DNA from 4 places in the Micromonospora sp. NPDC005087 genome. Region 3 is predicted to be linked to each of the others. Evidence: riboswitches for the same ligand, from Rfam matches in the RefSeq annotation. Region 3 holds a riboswitch; each other region holds the start of a gene.
The links. A riboswitch is a leader RNA that binds a small molecule or an ion and turns the genes downstream of it on or off. The one in region 3 is predicted to bind cyclic di-AMP.
Positions count from the first base shown of each region.

Region 1 (4,826 bases), on a different contig from region 3:
GGGCACCACGGTGACCCTGCACCTCAAGCCGGCCGACACCGAGGACAACCTGCACGACTACACCGCCCAGTGGACCATCCGGGAGATCGTCAAGCGATACTCCGACTTCATCGCCTGGCCGATCCGGATGCGCGTCGAGCGCTCGGGCGCCGACGGCGAGGCGCCCACCAGCGAGGTGCAGACGCTCAACTCGATGAAGGCGCTCTGGGCGCGGCCCCGCGACGAGGTCGACGCCACCGAGTACCACGAGTTCTACAAGCACGTCAGCCACGACTGGGCCGACCCGCTCGAGGTCGTGCACATGAAGGGCGAGGGCACCTTCGAGTACGAGGCGCTGCTGTTCCTGCCCAGCCACGCCCCGCTGGACATGTTCGCCCCACAGGGCCGCCGTGGCGTCCAGCTCTACGTCAAGCGCGTGTTCATCATGGACGACTGCGAGGCGCTGGTCCCCACCTACCTGCGCTTCGTCAAGGGCGTGGTCGACGCGCACGACCTGTCGCTGAACATCTCCCGGGAGATCCTCCAGCAGGACCGGCAGATCCAGATCGTTCGCCGTCGGCTGGTCCGTAAGGTCCTCGCCACGGTCCGGGACCTCAAGGCCAACCACCCCGAGCGCTACCGCACGTTCTGGACCGAGTTCGGCGCGGTGGTCAAGGAAGGGTTGATCGACGACACCGACAACCGCGACACCCTGCTGGAGATCCTGTCGGTGGCCTCCACCCACGACCCGGCCGAGCCCACCGACCTGGCCGGCTACGTGGCACGGATGAAGGACGGCCAGAGCGACATCTGGTACGCCACCGGCGACTCCCGGGCCGCCATCGAGAACTCCCCGCACCTGGAGGCGTTCCAGGCCAAGGGCCACGAGGTGCTGCTGCTCACCGACCCGGTCGACGAGGTGTGGGTCGAGCGGGTCGGCGAGTACGACGGCCGTCCGCTGCGGTCGATCGCCAAGGGTGAGGTCGACCTGGACACCGACGAGGAGAAGCAGCAGGCCGAGGCCGAGCGTGAGCAGCAGCGACAGGAGTTCGCCGGGCTGCTCGACTGGCTCGGCACCACCCTTGCGGACAGCGTCCGGGAGGTCCGCCTGTCGTCGCGGCTGACCACTTCACCGGCCTGCGTCGTCGGCGACGCGCACGATCTCACCCCGACCCTGGAGAAGATGTACCGGGCGATGGGGCACGAGGTCCCGTCGACGAAGCGGATCCTGGAGATCAATCCCGGGCACCCGCTCGTTGCCGGGTTGCGCAAGGCCCACGAGCAGAGCGGGAGCTCCGAGGCCCTGACCGAGACGGCCGAGCTGCTGTACGGGCTGGCGGTGCTCGCCGAGGGTGGCGAGCTGGCCGACCCGGCCCGATTCACCCGGGCCCTCGCTGACCGGCTGGCCCGCACCCTGTAGCCGGAGGGGGACTGATCCTTTCGTCGGATGGGGCGGCGTCGCTTTCTGGATCATGCAGCGTCTGCAGGTAGCCACAAGCTTCACTACTCCGATGGCTGCGCCGAGCCCACCCGACGCCGCTGATCCAGATCACGGCGCTGTCCGAGGAGCAGACGGACAACGTCTACGACGCGTCGAGGTCGGCGGAGTACGCGCATCCGGCGGGCCGCCGCCCGGCTGCGGGTGACGTTACCGAGGCGGCCGGCACCCCGTACGGCGATTACGGGCCTCGGCCGTTACGGAAGGGTTGGGAAAAGTGCGGCGATAGTCGTTGGTGATTCGCAAATAGCGCTGACCTCTTCGATTGTGTTACATCGTGGAATCCGGGCAGCGCTATTTCATGCTGCGCGTATTCGCGCTAACGAGACAGATTGGCCAGTTTGGAGCGCTCCGCACCCGGCAGGGCTCCCGGAAAATTGCGACGGCAATATGCTCCCCGACAGGCCCCTTCCACTGTCAATAGACACAAGCAAATATCTCATTCTCCATTCCGATCGACGTGCGAAGCGGGGTTCAGGAATGGGCTGCCGCAGAGTGCGGATGCGCCACCATTGGGGGACACATGGCCGTCGTCGTAGTGCTAGATATCGATGAAACTCTGCGCGAGCAGCACAGCCTGACGATCGAAGTCCGCTCGGACGACGCCGGTGTGCCCGTCGCGGTGGCCGCGCTCCGGCAGGCTCTGCTCCGACTCGAAGCGACGGGAGCCGGCGGGGAGCGGGTGGGCCCGGCCGTCGTCTCGTCACCGATCGCCTTGCCCGGCGCGCAGCTCCTCGTGATCGACTTCGGCCCGATCCCCGCCGAGCATGTCCTCGCCATACCGGAGCTGCTGGCCCGGCAACTGCGCGATGCCGGTGTGCGCGACGCTCTGGTCTCGGTGGCCCGGCGCGGCCCGAGCCACGACATCGAGGAGTTCGGCGTGTCCGCCCGGGCTTACCTGCGCGGGCCACTCGGCGCGCCGTTCGGCGACGCCCCGTGCCAACTGCCCCCGCCCCTGCTGAACGTGGCGCTCGACTGGTTGCACGCCGAGCGCGGACCCGCGGACGAGCTGAGCGCTGTCGTGCTCGGCGTGCGGGTTCCGCTCACCGCCGAGGCGGCCGGCTCGGCCACCGCCACCGTACTGTCTACTCTGCCCACAGCCATCACGGTGACCCTGCTCGCCGGCGACCTCACCAACCGGCTGGTGGCCGCGACCGTCGGCGGCTACCACGACGTGCTACCGGCGGCGGCGCTCTCCGTCGCGCAGCCGCGCGCCGACCCCGCCGACGCTGGCGACCTGGCCGGGCCGATGCACCGGTTGCGCGACAAGCTGCACGCGCACAGCGGATTGCTGGTCTGGGCCGGAGTGGACGCCGAGCCGGACAGCCGTCGGGTGAGCACGCCACAGTGGTCGCAGCGGCTCCCGAGCGACGGAAAGCCGGTGACCCGGCGGCCCGGGGTGGAGATGCTCGCCGACGCGCTCATCCCCGACGCCATGTGGTACCAGATCCTCTCCGCCGGGCACCTCGACCGGCTCGGTGGCCTGCCACCCGGGGCGACGCCGCTGCCCGGCCGGCGGGCCGAGTTGACTGTCGGGGACGCCGAACAGTGGCTGCCGGGCCACCCCGACGCCCTCGCGGTTCTCGCCCGGGGCCGCGAGCTGCTCGCCGGCTGCCTGGTCGACGAGGCGCAGGCGTGGCAGATGACGGCCGCCCGGATTCGCCGTGCCACGCCGCCCGGCGGCCGTTGACCGCACCGGGCGGGACGGTCGGCGTACCAGGGGATGCGGCAAGCGGTGCGAAGTCGCCTGGTCGCCGCGACCAGCCACCGCTCGTCTGGGCACGAACCGTCGGGACCAGCCAGATCGTCTACAGCGCCCTCGGTCACGACGTCCGGTCGTACGAGTCGCCGGGACACGTCGAACTGCTCGCCGGATCGTGGCCTGGCTCCGGCACGAGACCTGAAACGCCGGCCTGATCGGAAACGGTCCATGGTGGTCACTGCACACACTTCGATTGCCCGCAACCGCTACGCGGCTCGCCCCGCGCGGCCCGGTGAAGAAGTTCACAGGGGGTGGGCGACCGTCACCGACCGTGCCTAACGTCGGTCGGGTTCGCCAATGCGGACACCGCGACCGGCAACGCCAAATCCTGCCCCCGGTCGTCGGAACCCAGTCACCCGGGCAGGAGCGGGGGACCCAACGTTCCTCGGTGCACGTCACCTCGGGGTGAAGCCGCCACCGCGCGGCCGGGCTCCTCGGCCCGAACCCGACAGCTCACCTCGCCGGCGTGGAGGAAGCCTCACATGTCATCTGCACACACGCCCCGTCATCGACGGGTCACCACCCGCCGCGTCGCCGTCGGCACCCTGGCCGTCGGCGCTGTCACCGGCGCCGTCGCCCTCTTCGGCCCGGCCGCCCCGGCGCAGGCCGGGGTCAACTGGGACGCGATCGCCCAGTGCGAGTCCAGCGGCAACTGGCACATCAACACCGGCAACGGCTACTACGGCGGGTTGCAGTTCTCGCAGAGCACCTGGGCCGGCTACGGCGGCAAGAAGTACGCCGCCCGCGCCGACCTGGCCAGCCGCGGCGAGCAGATCGCGATCGCCGAGAAGGTGCTCGACGGGCAGGGCATCGGCGCCTGGCCGACCTGCGGCAAGAAGGGCGGCTCGTCGGGCGGCTCCGCCGCGAAGTCCGCGACGAAGAAGTCCGAGTCGACGTCCAAGCCCCGGGAGCGGTCGTCGCGCGGCGAGCAGCCGGCGACCCGCAACCACAAGCGCACCGCGCCTTCCACGGACGGCAGGACGTACCTGGTCAAGCCGGGCGACACCCTGTCCGAGATCGCCCAGGCCCATCAGGTGGCCGGCGGCTGGCAGGCCCTGTACGAGCGCAACCGTCAGGTGGTCGGCGGCGACCCCGGTCTGATCTTCCCGGGTCAGCGGCTCGCCCTCTGACACACGACGCGCGGGCGCTCGACCGGACTCCGGCCGGGCGCCCGCGGGCGTGTCGAGAAGGGGTGGGCGTCAGGCGGCCGACACGGCGGCTTCGGGACGCGCCGACCAGGCCCGGCGCGCGGTCGGAACGCCCTCAGCGGGCCGGTCAGCGGATGCGGTTGTTTCCTCGCCCCGCGTCGGAGCGACTGTGGACGGTGTGCCGGCCGCACCACGGGCCAGCCGGAGCGCCTGTTCAGCGGAGCTGCGGGCCGCGCACGGCCACGGCTGGCCGGCGCAGAGCAGGTTGCGGCAGGCGCCGTCCTCGTCCGGCTCATGTGCACTGAGCACGTCGATCGCGAGCTGCCAGAGCAGCGGGTCGGTCACGTCGCCGGGACGCTGCTCGCGCCGGCTCGGACGGTTGCTGGTGTCGTCGGACATGGTGGTCCCCCCTGGTCAGACTGATCTTCACTACGTGACC
Region 1 is NZ_JBIALB010000014.1:19,757-24,582, forward strand. Features, by position in the region: gene htpG (molecular chaperone HtpG) at 1-1,399, shown strand, start outside; gene ACFYPS_RS26900 (hypothetical protein) at 2,001-3,167, shown strand; cyclic di-AMP (ydaO/yuaA leader) riboswitch at 3,549-3,720, shown strand; gene ACFYPS_RS26905 (transglycosylase family protein) at 3,722-4,369, shown strand; gene ACFYPS_RS26910 (hypothetical protein) at 4,439-4,786, opposite strand.
Region 1: linked by a shared signal. The riboswitch ahead of ACFYPS_RS26905 (transglycosylase family protein) and the one ahead of ACFYPS_RS09195 (coiled-coil domain-containing protein) in region 3 are both predicted to bind cyclic di-AMP.

Region 2 (4,826 bases), on a different contig from region 3:
CGGGCAGGGCCCGCCCGACCCGGGCCCGCAGCCGCTTCTCCCCCAACGTCGCGATCTCGCGCCGCAGCTCACCGTTCTGGTCGTGCAGCCACTGCACCCGGGCCAGCAGCTCCTCCGTCGCCGTGGCGGCGGCCGGGCGTACGGCGGGCGGGAAGGTGGTGGCCCGGACCTGCGCGTCGAAGCGACTGGCGCTGTCGCCGTCGGCGAACGAGTTGCCCAGATCGTGTTTCGCCAGGAACGAGAGCATGGTGGCGTACCGGGCCTTGTGACCGTTGTTCAACGCCGTGTAGTCGGCCTCCTCGTAGAGGTCGGCGGCGTCGACGTCGGCGGGCACGTCCTTCATCACCCGGTGCGGGATGTCGAAGTAGCGGGCCAGTTCCAGGGTGCGCGAGTCGTGCGCGAACAGGTACCCGGGCGTGCCGGCGACCAGCGCGGTGATGGTGCCGTGGATGCGGGTGCCGAAGGCGAAGTCGAAGCCGGCGAGGTAGTCCATCCAGGTCCACGGGTCGAGGAACATCCGCACCTTGTCCTCGGTGAACAGCGGGTGCGAGCTGTGGATCGGGATGGTGCTGGTCTTCCCCCGGTCCTCCGGGGCGTCGCCGTAGAGCAGGGTGCCCAGGGTCTTCAGGTCCTGCGGGAGGTAGCGCAGGTTGGGGTAGCGCTGCTGGTGCGAAGCGATGATCTTCCCCATGGACTTCACGTACGGCGAGACGGTCAGGGCGACCTTGTCGTGCGGCTCCAGCGCCGCCTTGCCCTTCTCCACCCCGAGGGTGTCGCCGTGCAGGAACATCGACGGGCAGCCGATCACGTCGACCGCCGAGAAGCCCAACGTGCGCAGGTAGCCCTCGGTGATCTCGCCGCGTACGCCGATGCTGTGCGAGCGGTCGAGCACCGCGCGGACGAACCGGCTGACCACACCGTCGATCGGGCGCAGGTACTCCCGGTCGCCCGCGACATTCGTCTGTACGCCCACCCCCAGCACCACCACCGGGATCTTCAACCGCTCGACCAGCTTGGTCATCGCCTCGATGCGGTGCGCGTAACTGCGGCGGAACGCGTTGGCCAGCGGGATGACGTAGACGTCGTACTGCTCGTTGATGCGGTCGACGTCGCGTAGGTCGACCTTGAAGCCGGTCGAGGTGATCTCGGCGGTGCTGGTACGCAGGATCTTGTGCGCGGCGTGGCTGAAGACCAGGTTGCCGCTGTTCTCGCCGATCCAGTTGCCCTGAAACGTCTCCTCCGGGGAGTAGACGTCGAAGGGGCCCTTCTTCGCCCGCATCAGAATCCGCTGGTGCATGGGGCTCCACCTCTCGTCTGCTGGCGCCCGGGCACAGCACCGCCCAGGCCTGGACAGGCGGGCGAGCCGTCACCTCCGGTCCCGGAATATTAGGACACGCGTCAGCCGGAACATACGCAGGCGTCACCATCGGCGAGGTGACGGGTGCCGACCGCCGCCGGTACGGTGCCCGGTCGGGCGGCACCGGGACCGCCGGCGCCGGGTCGGCTCCCGTCCTGCCGCGCCAGCGGAGCGGGACAGCCGACACCGAGCGCCGATCGGCGTGCGCCGACCGCTGAGCGGCCCGCCGCTCGACGTCCACGACGAGCGTCCGCGCTGGTCAGATCCGGCGGCGCGGCGGTATCCGACACGCCCGGCGTCGATGCGCCCGGACGGCACCGGCGGTAGCGTGGGGGCGTGCCTCCCGTCGCGCTCACCTGTCCGCTGTGGTGGGTGGCGCGCTGGGCGACGCGGATGCTGACCAGCCTCGCCGTGGTCGCCGCCCTGGCCCTCGGCTCGGGCGCGTCACCCGCGTCGGCCGCCCCGCCCGCCTCGGCCGTCCCGCTGCCCACCTCGGTGGTGTCCTCGGGCTCTCCGTCGTCCGGATGGGTCGCCCCCACGGGCGCCGCCGACCTCGCGGCTCCGGTCGCCGTCGACCACACCGCCCCGCCGATCTCGCCGGACGCGCCCGCCGCGGCACCCGCCGTCGAGGCCGCCGTGCCGGCGGAGGCCGGCGCCTCCGCGATCGGGACCGGTCCGCAGCGATCGCCGCGCACCGCCGATCCGGCCACCCGGGCGTCCCGGGCCCCGCCGAGGCTCTGAGCCACCGGGACGACGTCCCGCCACCGCGCCTGTCGAATCACGTACCTCCGCACACCCCGCCCGTCGGCCCGTGGCCCGCCACGGTGAATCCCGGCCCGGGTCGGCCGTGCGGCTCCCCACCGCAGCGATCTTCCCCCCGAGGTGCCGTTCATGGAGACCGTCCTCTACCGGTTCCTGACCGAGGTTCCGCAGGCCGCCGCCATCTGGTCGGCACTGCTCCTGTTGGCCCTGACCGTGCTCACCGTGCTGATCGCCCGCCCCGAGCGGGACCGGCCGACCGACGAGGAGTCCCCGGCGCCCACGGCCCGGGAACTGGCCGCCGTCGAGGCGGCGGACCTGCGCCGGTACGCCGAGGAGGTGGCCGTCGCCGCCGCCGGCGCGGCGCAGACCGCCCGCCGACGTCGCGCCGACTGGCTGGCCGCGCAGGAGGCGGCCGAGCGGGCCTGGGCCGGGTACGAGGAGGCGGACCGCGCCGCGCGCCGCTTCGCCGGCGCCGGTTCGCTGCCCACCCCCCGCACGCCGCGCTCCCCGACGGAGTACGCCGCCCGGGAGCGCTACCTGCACCGCGCGGCGATGGCGGCGCACTGGCGCGGCGACCTGTCGATGCGTCAGCTCACCGACGTTTTCGCACACCGCAACGGCTGGGATCCCCGGCGACACCCGGTCGAGCAGGAGGTGCTGCTGAGCCGCGCTGTCCGGGACGGCAGGTGGGTCGAGCACCGGGCCGCCGCCGAGCGCGAACGATCCACGTGGCGCGATGCCGAACTGGCCGCCGAGGCGGCCCGCACGCTCGCCGAGGAGGCGTGGGCAGCGGCGGCCCGGTTGCGGCCGGTCCGGATGCCGGTCCGACCGGCGCCGACCGCGGCGGCCCGTGCGGCGACCGCGGCGCGCTGGCGCCCGGCGCGGGTGGGCTGACCGGAAATGTCCCGACCGGAAGCGTGAGCCCGGTCACACCGACGCCGGATCGGGCAGCTGGAACGGTCGGGCGCAATGTTCGCGCAAATGCGGCGGCATTGTCGACGGCCTGTCCGGTTGTCGACCGGAGGCGCCGCCGCAACCGGTTGTCCCATCGAGTCACGTCAGTGGCAATACGCGCAGAAATTGGCGCTCGATTTCAGGTTTACGCAGGTGAACCTGGCTTGGCAGGGCTTGAGCCGGCCAGTAGTGTCGTCCCGTCCGGTGCGGTAACCGATCGCAAGAGGCGACGCCGCGCCGACCCGCTCAATCGTGATCAACGAACCGGGGACCCATCAGTTAGTCCGGGGTGAATCTGCGAGCCACGGCCCGCGGTAGGGCGATCTTCCCGCCCGAATCCGTCAGCTAACCCGGTAGGCGGTGTCGGAAGGAGTTCCATCCTCGTGCAGCACCTCTCCACCCCTCGGTTGTTCCTCCGCCTCCACGGCGCCGCGGTGCCCCCGCTCATCCGTCCGGTGAGCTGACCCTCCGGGTCACCGCCTCTCCCGCCCGGCCACGCCGGGCACAACCCTGAGCGGTTCACCACCCGCGGACCACGGTCCGCGCGCTGGCGCCTGCCCGGATATCGGTCCGGCCCGGTGTGCCGCTCTCCCCCCGATCCGTGGAGGACCCCGTGAAGCACACCCTGAAGCGTCAGCTCCGTCGTCTCGCCACCGAGCGCCCCTACCAGATCGTCGCCGCCTCCGCCGCGGCCCTGGCGCTCGCGACCACCACCGGCGCCCTGATCGCCGGCACCGACGACGCCCCGGCCAGCCAGCACACCGCGACCACGGTCGCCGAGATGCGCAGCGACACCGTCGCCTCCCGCGGCGAGGCTCGCGTAGCGGCCCCCTCGGCCAGCACCTCGCCGAGCACCGCCACCCCGACGGCCAGCGCCGCGTCGCCCGCCGCCAAGGCCACCGGCAACCCGGACCTGACCCGTAAGCCGGCGCCGAAGCCGCCCGCGACCAAGGTGCTCGACTACGACTACCAGGCGCAGAACACGTACTACAACTGTGGCCCGGCGGCCACCCGCAACGCGCTCAGCGCCACCGGGATCGACCGCACCCAGGACAAGCTCGGCGTCGAGCTGGGCACCACCGAGATGGGCACCAACTCGGCCCTGGACACCACCCGGGTGCTCAACGCCGAGGTGAAGGGCTCCCCGTACCGGACCCGGATGTTCGCCGGCGCGCCCAGCCCGGCCCAGATGGACCGACTCCAGGCCGACGTGGTCGCGGCGATCACCGCCGGCCGGGGCGTGGTGGCCAACATCGCCGGCGACGCCACCGACACCGATGGTGGCTGGCACTCCTACGGCGGCGGGCACTACATCGCCGTGGTGGGCTACAAGGACAACGGCCGGACCGTGCGGATCGCCGACTCGGCGAACGCCGCCGATCCGTCGTACTGGATCACAACGATCGACCTGGCGAACTGGATCGCCACTCGGGGTTACTCCGCCTGACCCGGGCGCAGCCGCCGCGGGCGCCGTCCCCCACAAGGGGCCGGCGCCCGCGGCGTCTTTTCATGTGGTCGACAGCCGGTGAAGCCGTACCGCGCGAGGTGGTTCGCCGTCGTGCCGCCGACGAGGACTCTCGTACCCGTCGGCGAACCGTGGGAGACTGCGGCCGTGGTGGATGAATCGCGTGGTCACACCAGCCGCGGGCCGGTCCTGCTGCTGCTGCACGGGATGGGGGCGACCGGCGACGTCTGGCTGCCCTGGGCGCCGCTGCTTGAGCAGCACTGGCCGGGGCGGTGGCTGGCACCGGAC
Region 2 is NZ_JBIALB010000011.1:201,721-206,546, forward strand. Features, by position in the region: gene ACFYPS_RS24660 (polysaccharide pyruvyl transferase family protein) at 1-1,297, opposite strand, end outside; gene ACFYPS_RS24665 (hypothetical protein) at 1,694-2,098, shown strand; gene ACFYPS_RS24670 (hypothetical protein) at 2,249-3,013, shown strand; cyclic di-AMP (ydaO/yuaA leader) riboswitch at 3,307-3,448, shown strand; gene ACFYPS_RS24675 (C39 family peptidase) at 3,675-4,520, shown strand; gene ACFYPS_RS24680 (alpha/beta hydrolase) at 4,686-4,826, shown strand, end outside.
Region 2: linked by a shared signal. The riboswitch ahead of ACFYPS_RS24675 (C39 family peptidase) and the one ahead of ACFYPS_RS09195 (coiled-coil domain-containing protein) in region 3 are both predicted to bind cyclic di-AMP.

Region 3 (4,826 bases):
GTCGACACGGCCGGCGCGATCACCAGGTCGGCGCGGTCCCGGGCGGGCAGGGCGGCGCCCAGCGCGCCGGCGTGCCGCAGGTTCGGGGTGAGCAGGAACAGCACCAGCCCGACCATCACCGTGGTGAGCACGAGTTTGACCACCACCCATCGGTAGCGCAGCAGGCCCCACGGGGTGAGCAGCGCGCTGGCCACGCCGACCAGCCAGACCAGCACGCTCAACGGCGCGAACAGCACGGTGCCGACCAGCGCGGCGACCGGGTAGACGACGGCCGGGTCGGCGCCGCGTTGTGCCGCGACGCCGAGCGTGAGCAGCGTCAGGTCGGCGCCGAGCCAGCCGAGCGAGGTGACCAGGTGCAGGGTGAGCAGCGCCTTGCGGGCGGTGGGCGGGATCCGACGCATACCAGGATGCTGCCCGCCGGGCCCGGTCCGGGCGTCCGACCGTCGGCGACATCCCGGGTACGTCCGCTGACGTACCCGGGGTCCGGCGCCCCGCGAGGCGGGGCGCCGGCCGGCGGGTCAGTACACCGACAGGTGCACGTGGTTGGTGTGGTCGCTGGACGGGTCGCCGCCCGCCCCGCTGTACGACTTCCACCCGCTGCTGGGCAGCCAGATCTGCCTGTACCAGATCACGTACAGCACGGCGAGCCGGTCGGCGTTGCGGATGAAGTACGCGGCCAGGTTGTTGCCGTACGTCTTGTCACCGCCGGTGGCGTCGCCGCCGAAGCCGCCCTTCTGCGCGGCGAAGTCGCACGCCCGGCCCTTCGGGTGCTCGCCGGAGCCGCCGTTGCGGTGGCAGGAGACGTACCGGGTGAAGCCGGCCGCCTTGGCCTGGTTGAGCGCGTGCAGGGTGCGCGGGGTGATGCAGCCGGAGGCCGGGGTGGGGTCGTTGACGCTGCACGACTCCGACGGCCAGGAGCCGTCGGAGTTGCGCGGCGCGGCCGTGGCGTTGGCGGTGGAGGTGCCCCGGTTCGAGCCGCCGTCGGCGGTCGTACGGGCCTTCGTGGTGGCCACGGTCAGCGCCCGTTCGGCCTGCTCCTTGCGCTTGGCCATGACCGTGACCTGCTTGCGCTGCTCACGGATCTCGCCGTCCAGGGCGATGCGGGTGCGATTGACCTCGTCCCTGGTGGCGGTGAGGTCGCGCAGCGCCCGGTCCTCGTTGGCGGCGACCGCGTCCAGCGTGACGGCCCGGTCCATGAAGCCCTCGGGGGTGCTGCTGCTGAGCAGCGCCGACACCGTGCCGAGCCGGCCGGTGCGGTAGGCCAGTCCGGCGATCTCGTCGACCTTGCCGCTGCGCGCCGTGAGTTCGATCTCGGTGGTCTTCAGCTGGGTGGCGAGCTGCTGCTGCCGCCGCACGGAGGTGTCCAGGGCGCGTTTCGCGTCCAGGTATCCCTTGCTGGCCGCCTCCAGTTGGGCCCGCAGCGCCGGGGTGCCGCCCTCTTCGTCTCCGTCGGGTGCCGCGGCGGCCCGCTGGCCGGTCGGGGGAGCGGCCGAGGCGGCGCCGGCCGGGATCGCGACGCTGAGGGCGAACATCGCGACGATCAGGGCCGCCAGTCGGGCGGCGGGTGGTCGTGCTGGTACCACTACGCATGTCCTTCCGTCAGCCGCCGACCGGGTTAGCTGACGGGTTCGGGACGGAAGATCCCTACCGCGGACGCGGATGCACCCCAGGAACATGGTTCCCCGGTTCGCCCCGTTCGGGCGATTAGGCGGCGACCGCCACCGGCGCCGGGAGGGCGCCGCCGGGTGGAGGCCGGGACCGAGCCTACCGGTGCCGATGGGACCAGTGCAGCCGATGTGACGGACGGTGCGTGCGTCGTCACGGAAAATTCCGGCCAAGCCGAGTAAAACTCCTGAAACGCACTACCATTCGACCGAACCGCACGCCCCGGGGGCCGCGCCGGGTTCGATCTGCAACGTCGCGTGCTCGATCCGGAAGTCCTCGTGCAGGGCGGTGCGTGCCGCGGTGAGCACCACTCCGACATCCGCGCCGGGCGCCATGGTCAGGTGCGCGGAGGCCACCTCCATGCCCGAGGTGAGCGTCCAGACGTGCAGGTCGTGCACCTCGACCACGCCGGGCACCGCGGCCAGCCGGTCGTGCACGGCCGTGACCTGGAGGTGCTCCGGGGCGGCCTGCACCAGGATGCGGACCGCGGCCCGTCCCAGCCGCCAGGTGCGCGGCAGGATGAACACGCCGATGGCGACCGCGACCAATGGGTCGGCCCACCACCAGTCGGTGACCTGGATGAGCAGCGCCGCGCCGATCACGCCGAGCGAGCCGAGCAGGTCGCCGAGCACCTCCAGGTAGGCGCCCTGAAGGTTGATGCTCTCCCGGGCGCCCGCGCGGAGCAGGCCGAAGGCGGCCACGTTGGCGAGCAGGCCGAGCACGGCCACCGCGAGCATCGGACCGGCCAGCACCTCGTGCGGGTCGCCGAACCGGCGGATCGCCTCGATCACCACGTAGACCGCGACACCGGAGAGCAGGACCGCGTTGGCCAGCGCGGCGAGCACCTCGAGTCGGTAGAGCCCGAAGGTGCGTTGCGGGTCGCCGGTGGCCCGCCGGGTGGCGGTGATCGCGGCGAGCGCCATCCCGATGCCGAGCACGTCGGTGAACATGTGGCCGGCGTCGGAGAGCAGGGCCAGGGAGCCGGTGTGGAACGCGGCCACCGCCTCGACCACCATCAGGGCGGCGAGCAGCCCGAACGCTGTCCAGAGCCGCCCCCGGTGCTGGTGCGCGGCGTTGGTGACCGACCCGTGGTGGTGGTCATGACCTGCGCCCACGAGACCACCCTCCGCCGTCGATCGGGACCGGGTCAAATGTATGCTCACATCGCTATGTATGCAAGTGTACGGCAGGTCGCCGACCCGCGAGGGGCGCCGCCGCAGGTCAGCCCGTCGGGTCGATGGTGGTGAGGCGCTGGGTAGCGCGGGAGAGCGCGACGTAGAGGGTGCGTACCCCGGCGCCCGGATCCGCCCGGATCTCGCTCGGGGCGATCAGCACCACCCCGTCGTACTCCATGCCCTTGGCCTCCAGGCTGGTCACCACCTGCAGCCGCGGCGCACCGAGCGCGCCGAGCCAACCGGCGACCTCGTCGCGGCGGGGGACCGGGGTGATCACCCCGACCGTGCCCTCCACCTCGGCCAGCAGGCCGGTGGCCGCCTCCACGGTCGCGGTCTCCAGCTCGGTGGCGGGCACCACCAGCTCGACCGGATCGACCCCGGTGGAGCGGACGGCGGTCGGCAGCGGCAGGTCGGGATAGATCCGGCGGATCTCCGCCGCCGCCACCGCGAAGATCTCCGCCGAGTTGCGGTAGTTGGTGGTCAGCGTGAAGTCGTGCCGCTTGCGTCGGCCCAGCGCCTGGTCCCGGGCCCGGTTCAGCTCCTCCGGGTCACCGGTCCACGCGGTCTGCGCCGGGTCACCCACCACCGTCCAGGAGGCCAGTCGGCCGCGCCGACCGACCATGCGCCACTGCATCGGCGAGACGTCCTGCGCCTCGTCCACCACCACGTGCGCGTACTCCCGGTAGTCCGCCGGCCGCTCCCGGGCCGCCGCCCGCGCGGCCCGCTGCCGGTCGCCGAAGCTGCTCAGCTCGCGGACCCCGCCCGCGAGCTGGAACGGGTCACGTCGGGCGCGGGCCGGCTGCGCCGGCTTGCCGAGCAGCGCGTCCAGCTCGTCCAGCAGCGCCACGTCGGCGATGGTCAACCCGGCGGCGTCCAGATTCTGGTACGCCGCGCTGAGCAGCCGGATCTCGGCGGTGGAGAGGATCCCACCCGCGTACCGGCGCAGGCGATCCGGTCGGGCCAGCCAGCCGAGCACGTGCCGGGGGTGCAGCCGTGGCCACCACGCCTTGAGAAACTCCCGGAACTCCGACCGCTCGGCGATCTCGTCCTCGAAGGCCCGCTGCTCCGGCAGCCGGCCGATGCCCAACCGGCGAGCCTGTGCCCACAGCGCGGCGAAGACACCGTCGAAGCCGGCCCGACGGACCTCGTTGCGCCGGGCACCCCGGTTCAGCACGCGGTCCCGGATCCCGTCCAGTTCGGCCCGGTCCAGCCGCAGCAGCGTGCCGCGGTAGAGCAGCCGCAGCTCGCCCGGGCCGCCCGGCACCGCGTCCCGCACCGCGCGTTCCAGCACCCGGCGCATCCGCAGCGAACCCTTCACCGCCGCCACCTCGGGTGAGTCGGTGCGGGTGGCGGTCATCCCCGGGAATAGGGTGCCCAGCGAGTGCAGGGTCGCGGTGTCCTCGCCGAGCGAGGGCAGCACCGAGGCGATGTACTCCACGAAGACCGAGGACGGGCCGACCACCAGGATGCCGCCGCCCGCGTACCGGCTGCGGTCGGAGTACAGCAGATAGGCGGCCCGGTGCAGGGCGACCGCGGTCTTGCCGGTGCCCGGGCCGCCGGCGACGATCGTCACCCCGGAGCCGGGCGAGCGGATCGCCTCGTCCTGCTCCCGCTGGATGGTCGCCACGATGTCGCGCATGCCCCGGCCGGTGGCCCGGGACAGGGTCGCCAGCAGCGCGCCGTCGCCGACCACCGTCATCCCCTCGGGAGCGGCGGTCGGGTCCAGTAGGTCGTCCTCGATCCGGGTGACCCGCTCGCTGCGGGACTGGATGGTGCGCCGGCGCACCACGCCCTGCGGCTGGGCCGGGGTGGCCTGGTAGAAGGCGGCGGCGGCCGGTGCCCGCCAGTCGACGACCAGCGTCGTCGCGTCCTCGTCGCGGATGCCGAGCCGACCGACGTGCAGCACCTGCCGGTCCCGCAGGTCCAGACGGCCGAAGACCAGCCCCTCGTGCTCGGCGTCGAGGGTGTGCCGCCGCTGCGCGGCGT
Region 3 is NZ_JBIALB010000003.1:210,283-215,108, forward strand. Features, by position in the region: gene ACFYPS_RS09190 (hypothetical protein) at 1-401, opposite strand, end outside; gene ACFYPS_RS09195 (coiled-coil domain-containing protein) at 519-1,583, opposite strand; cyclic di-AMP (ydaO/yuaA leader) riboswitch at 1,589-1,721, opposite strand; gene ACFYPS_RS09200 (cation diffusion facilitator family transporter) at 1,863-2,780, opposite strand; gene ACFYPS_RS09205 (AAA family ATPase) at 2,887-4,826, opposite strand, start outside.

Region 4 (4,826 bases), on a different contig from region 3:
GTCAGCGACACCCCGGCCGAGGCGTCGCCGGCGTACGAGTGCCCGACCGGGCGGAACACCTGCTCGGCGGCCGGGCTGGACCCGATCACCAACTTCATGGACTACACCTACGACTCGTGCATGTACCAGTTCACGCCGGGCCAGGCCAGCCGCATGCTGACCGTGTGGAACGCGTACCGCGCCGCGTAGCTTTCCCGCGTACCACCGGTGCCGGCTCCGTCACGACGGAGCCGGCACCGGCGTCTTTCCCCAGGACCCCGGCCCCGGTCAGGCGGCCGAGCGTTGGACGTCACGGTTGCGGCGGACCGGGCGGGTCTGCGGTACGGGGGCCGGGCCGGCCGCCGCAGGCGGGGCGTGCGGATCGAGCCAGACCTGGACCGCCGGCCGGCCCTGCGCGCCACCCGTGATGCCCATGCCGTGCTGGTCGCGGCGGGTCAGCATCGCCACGTCGACGGTGAACTCGAACAGCCGCCAGTCGACCTGCGGCTCGGCCCGGGCGCTCTGCGCCAGCCGCGCCACCCGAGCCGGATCGGTCACCGGCCAGGCGTGCCCCGCCACGTACGCCTCGTCGTCGCTCTCCTCCGGCGGGAACGAGTGCAGCGCGTAACGGCCGTCCCGTTCGAGGTCACGGCGCTTCGGAGAGTCGATGACGAAGCAGAACAGACCCTCGTCGGTGATGACCGGGGAGACCGGGTGGACCCGGGGCCCGCCGTCGGCGCGGACCGTGGCCAGATAGCCGAAGCCCGGCCCGTACTGCTGAAGGAGAACGCGGATCCCGTCGGCGAGTCGGGGCTCGTCGGCGGCGAATTCGGACCAGGAAGCCATGTGGACATTCTATCGAACAAATGTACGATCAGCGACCTCGACGCGCTGGTCACCGGCACCGAATCCTGTCACTGCGGCAAACGCCGCTATGGTGGTCCGATGCTGCTCTCCGACCGCGACCTGGTCTCCGAGATCAAGGCCGGCACGCTGGGCCTGGAGCCGTTCGAGCCCACCCTGGTCCAACCGTCCAGCATCGACGTACGACTCGACCGGCTGTTCCGGGTCTTCAACAACCATCTCTACACCCACATCGACCCGGCAATGCAGCAGGACGACCTCACCTCGGTCGTCGAGGTGCCTGACGGCGAGCCGTTCGTGCTGCACCCGGGCGAGTTCGTGCTGGCCTCGACGCTCGAGGTCATCTCACTGGGCGACCAGCTCGCCGGCCGGCTGGAGGGCAAGTCGAGCCTGGGCCGGCTCGGTCTGCTCACGCACTCCACCGCCGGCTTCATCGACCCGGGCTTCTCGGGGCACGTGACGCTGGAGCTGTCCAACGTGGCGAACCTGCCGATCACCCTCTGGCCGGGCATGAAGATCGGGCAGCTCTGCATCTTCCGGCTCTCCTCGCCGGCCGAGCACCCGTACGGCTCGGTGGTGTACGGCTCGCGTTACCAGGGGCAGCGCGGGCCGACCCCGAGCCGCGCCTGGCAGCACTGGCGCACCTGGCCGACCCGCTGAAGCCACTCGTCGGGCAATGCGCCCGCCGTGTTAGTAAGGGGCCCCTCCTATACCGGAGGCGTTAAGAAGGGGCCCCTGCTTACATCTCAGCCTGGGCGGCCGTAGCTGTGGATCGGGCCGTCGTCGACCTTCTTCATCTTGATCGGCTGACCGGCCTGCGAGGCGTGCACGACCCAGCCATTACCCACGTACATCCCGACGTGGTGGATGTCGCTGTAGTAGAAGACCAGATCACCGGCGCGTAGGTTGGCCCGGCTGACGTCCTTGGTCACCCGGCTCTGCTGGGCGGCGTTGTGCGGCAGCGACACACCGGCCTTGGCCCAGGCGGCCAGCATCAACCCGGAGCAGTCGTACGAGTTCGGACCCTCGGCACCCCACACGTAGGGCTTGCCGATCTGGGCGCAGGCGAACTTGACGGCCACACCGGCACCGCCGCCGGGGTAGCTGGCCGGGCAGGGCGCCGGACGCAGCGGACCGCCGCCACCGTTGCCGTAAACCTTCAGGCGCAGCTTCTGCAGGCGGTCGATCTCGTCGTTGATCTGCTTCTTCTTGGCCGCCAGCTGGGCCTCGGTCCGGGTCAGCTGGGCCACCATCTCGTCCAGTGGCGCCTTCTGCGCGGCCAGTTGGTCACGCAGGTCGGCCACCTGCCGCACGTCCTGCTGCTGGTTGTGCGCAAACCGGTCGAGCATCTCGAGCTGCCCGACCACGTCGCTCGGTGACCGGCTGCCCAGCACGGCGTTGACGGTGGAGACGTTCTCGCCCTTGTACGCGCGCACAGCCAGGGAGCTGACCTTGTCCATCGCAGCGTCGACCTGGCGCTCCAGCGGGGCGATCCGGGCGGCCAGCGCGTTGGCCTGCTTGCGCTTCGCGGCCAGGTCGGCCCGGGTGGCGTTGTGCCGTTCGATGATCGGTTCGAGCTTGTTCCAGTCGGCGTCGATCTGGCGCTCGATCTCGGCGACGGAGGGGTCGGCGTGGGCCGCCGTGGCGCTGCCCGTCAGGACGACGGCAACGCCGACCAGGGCGGCGAGGGCGGTGGTGAAGCGGGACCAGCGTGAGCGCGGCACGATCGACGTCGGGCCGGCTGACGCCGACCGCTCGGACGACGGCCGCGGGGCATGGTGAGCCACCGGGTTCCGTACTCCTTCTTCCCGACCGCCTACCGGGTTAGCTGACGGGTTCGGGCGGGAAGGTGGACGCCCTACCGCAGTGGCTGCGGATTCACCCCAGAAACCTGGGTCCCCGGCTCGCTCGGAAGCGACTCGGCGGTGTCGGTCCGTTACCGCCCGGGTGGGCGGAGCTGCTGTCGGCCCGACGAATGACCAGAGTAGAGACGACCGTTACCGATCCGCAACCGGTGGGGCCGTGACACTCCGTACCGATTGCCGGCGACGACGGCCGGGAACGAAGGTTTCCTTCCACGAACCTCGGTAGGTCGAAAGGTATTGACGGGAGCCCCGGGCGGGGCGAAGGTGACCTCACTTCGCCCTTCAGATCTAGGGGGTTCGATGCACGGTCCAACCCTGTCCACCGGCCGGCGCGCGCTGCTCGCCGCCGCCGTGGTCGCCGCCGCGACCGCGGTTCCCCTACCCGCCGGCCCAGCCGTGGCCGCACCCACCGCCGACCGCCAGCAGCAGTACGCCGCCGCGGCGACCGAGTACGGCGTACCGGCCGACGTGCTGCTCGGCGTCTCCTATCTGGAGTCACGTTGGGACAGCAACGCCGGCACGCCGAGTACCAGCGGCGGCTACGGCCCGATGCACCTGACCGACGCCCGGCACGTGGCCGCCCTACCGGGGCGCAGCCACCACGACGCCGGCACCGAGGACCCGCGCGGCGACGACTCCCGCCCCGCACGGGAGATGGCGCCCCGACCCGCCGAGGATCCCGCGCCGCCCGCCGCAGCGTTGCAGACCATGGACGCCGCCGCCGCACTGACCGGCGCCGCCCCCGAGTCGCTGCGCACCGACCCGAGCGTCAACATCTGAGGCGGCGCGGCACTGCTGGCCGCGTACCAGCGGGAACTGGGCGCACCGGTGGGGGCCGGCACCGACCCGGCAGCCTGGTACGGCGCGGTGGCCCGCTACGCCGGCGCGGACAGCGCGGACGCCGCGGCGGCCTTCGCCGACGAGGTGTTCACCACCATCGGCGCCGGCGAGTCCCGGGTGACCGACGACGGCCAGCGGATCACGCTGCCGGCCCGGGCAATCCAACCGCAGCGCTCCTGGCTGGACCGGCTGGGACTGCGCCGGCTCGCCCGCCCCGACGGGCTGGAGTGCCCCCGCACCATCTCCTGCGAGTGGATCCCGGCGCCCTACGAGGCGTTCGGCGCCGGGAACTACGGCAACCACGACCTCTCCGACCGACCCGGCCGGCAGAAGATCGAGTACATCGTCATCCACGACACCGAGGCGAGCTGGGCGACCACGCTGCAACTCGTCCAGGACCCCACCTACGTGAGCTGGCACTACTCGCTGCGCTCGGTGGACGGGCACATCGCCCAGCACGTGAAGACCAAGGACGTCGGCTGGCACGCCGGCAACTGGTACGTCAACGCCAAGTCGATCGGGCTGGAACACGAGGGCTTCGCCGCGCAGGGCACCTGGTACACCGAGGCGATGTACCGGACCTCCGCCAAGCTGGTCCGGCACCTCGCCCTGCAGCTGGGGATCCCGCTGGACCGCCAGCACATCATCGGCCACGACAACGTGCCCGGCACCGTCGCCTCCACCGTGCGCGGGATGCACTGGGACCCGGGCCCGTACTGGGACTGGACGCACTACTTCACGCTGCTGCACGCGCCGCGGCTGGACACCGGCATCCCGGCCTCCGGGCTGGTCCGGATCGGCCCCGACTACGCCACCAACCAGCCGGCGTTCACCGGCTGCGTCACCGCCGGTGTGCCGTGCGCGCCGCGCGGCTCATCGTCGGTGGTGCTGCGCAGTGCGCCGTCCGCGGACGCGCCGCTGGTCAACGACATCGCACTGCGCCCCGACGGCACCCCGAACACGATGGAGGTGTCGGACCACGGCACCCGGGCCTCCGCCGGCCAGACGTACGCCCTCGCCGGTCGGCAGGGCGACTGGACGGCGATCTGGTATCTCGGACAGAAGGCGTGGTTCCACAACCCGGCGTCGGCGCCGACCGCCACCTGGACCGTCGGCGTGGTGGCCACCCCGAAGCCCGGACGGGCCACCATCCCCGTGTACGGGCGGGCGTACCCCGAGGAGGCCGCCTACCCGGCCGGGGTGCCATACCAGCCGATCTCGCCGCTGCAGTACACCCTGGCGGCCGGCCAGCGGTACGCCGTCGGCGCGGTGCTGCCG
Region 4 is NZ_JBIALB010000005.1:167,205-172,030, forward strand. Features, by position in the region: gene ACFYPS_RS14625 (zinc metalloprotease) at 1-189, shown strand, start outside; gene ACFYPS_RS14630 (pyridoxamine 5'-phosphate oxidase family protein) at 268-825, opposite strand; gene dcd (dCTP deaminase) at 925-1,503, shown strand; gene ACFYPS_RS14640 (NlpC/P60 family protein) at 1,590-2,630, opposite strand; cyclic di-AMP (ydaO/yuaA leader) riboswitch at 2,643-2,778, opposite strand; gene ACFYPS_RS14645 (hypothetical protein) at 3,009-3,488, shown strand; gene ACFYPS_RS14650 (N-acetylmuramoyl-L-alanine amidase) at 3,537-4,826, shown strand, end outside.
Region 4: linked by a shared signal. The riboswitch ahead of ACFYPS_RS14640 (NlpC/P60 family protein) and the one ahead of ACFYPS_RS09195 (coiled-coil domain-containing protein) in region 3 are both predicted to bind cyclic di-AMP.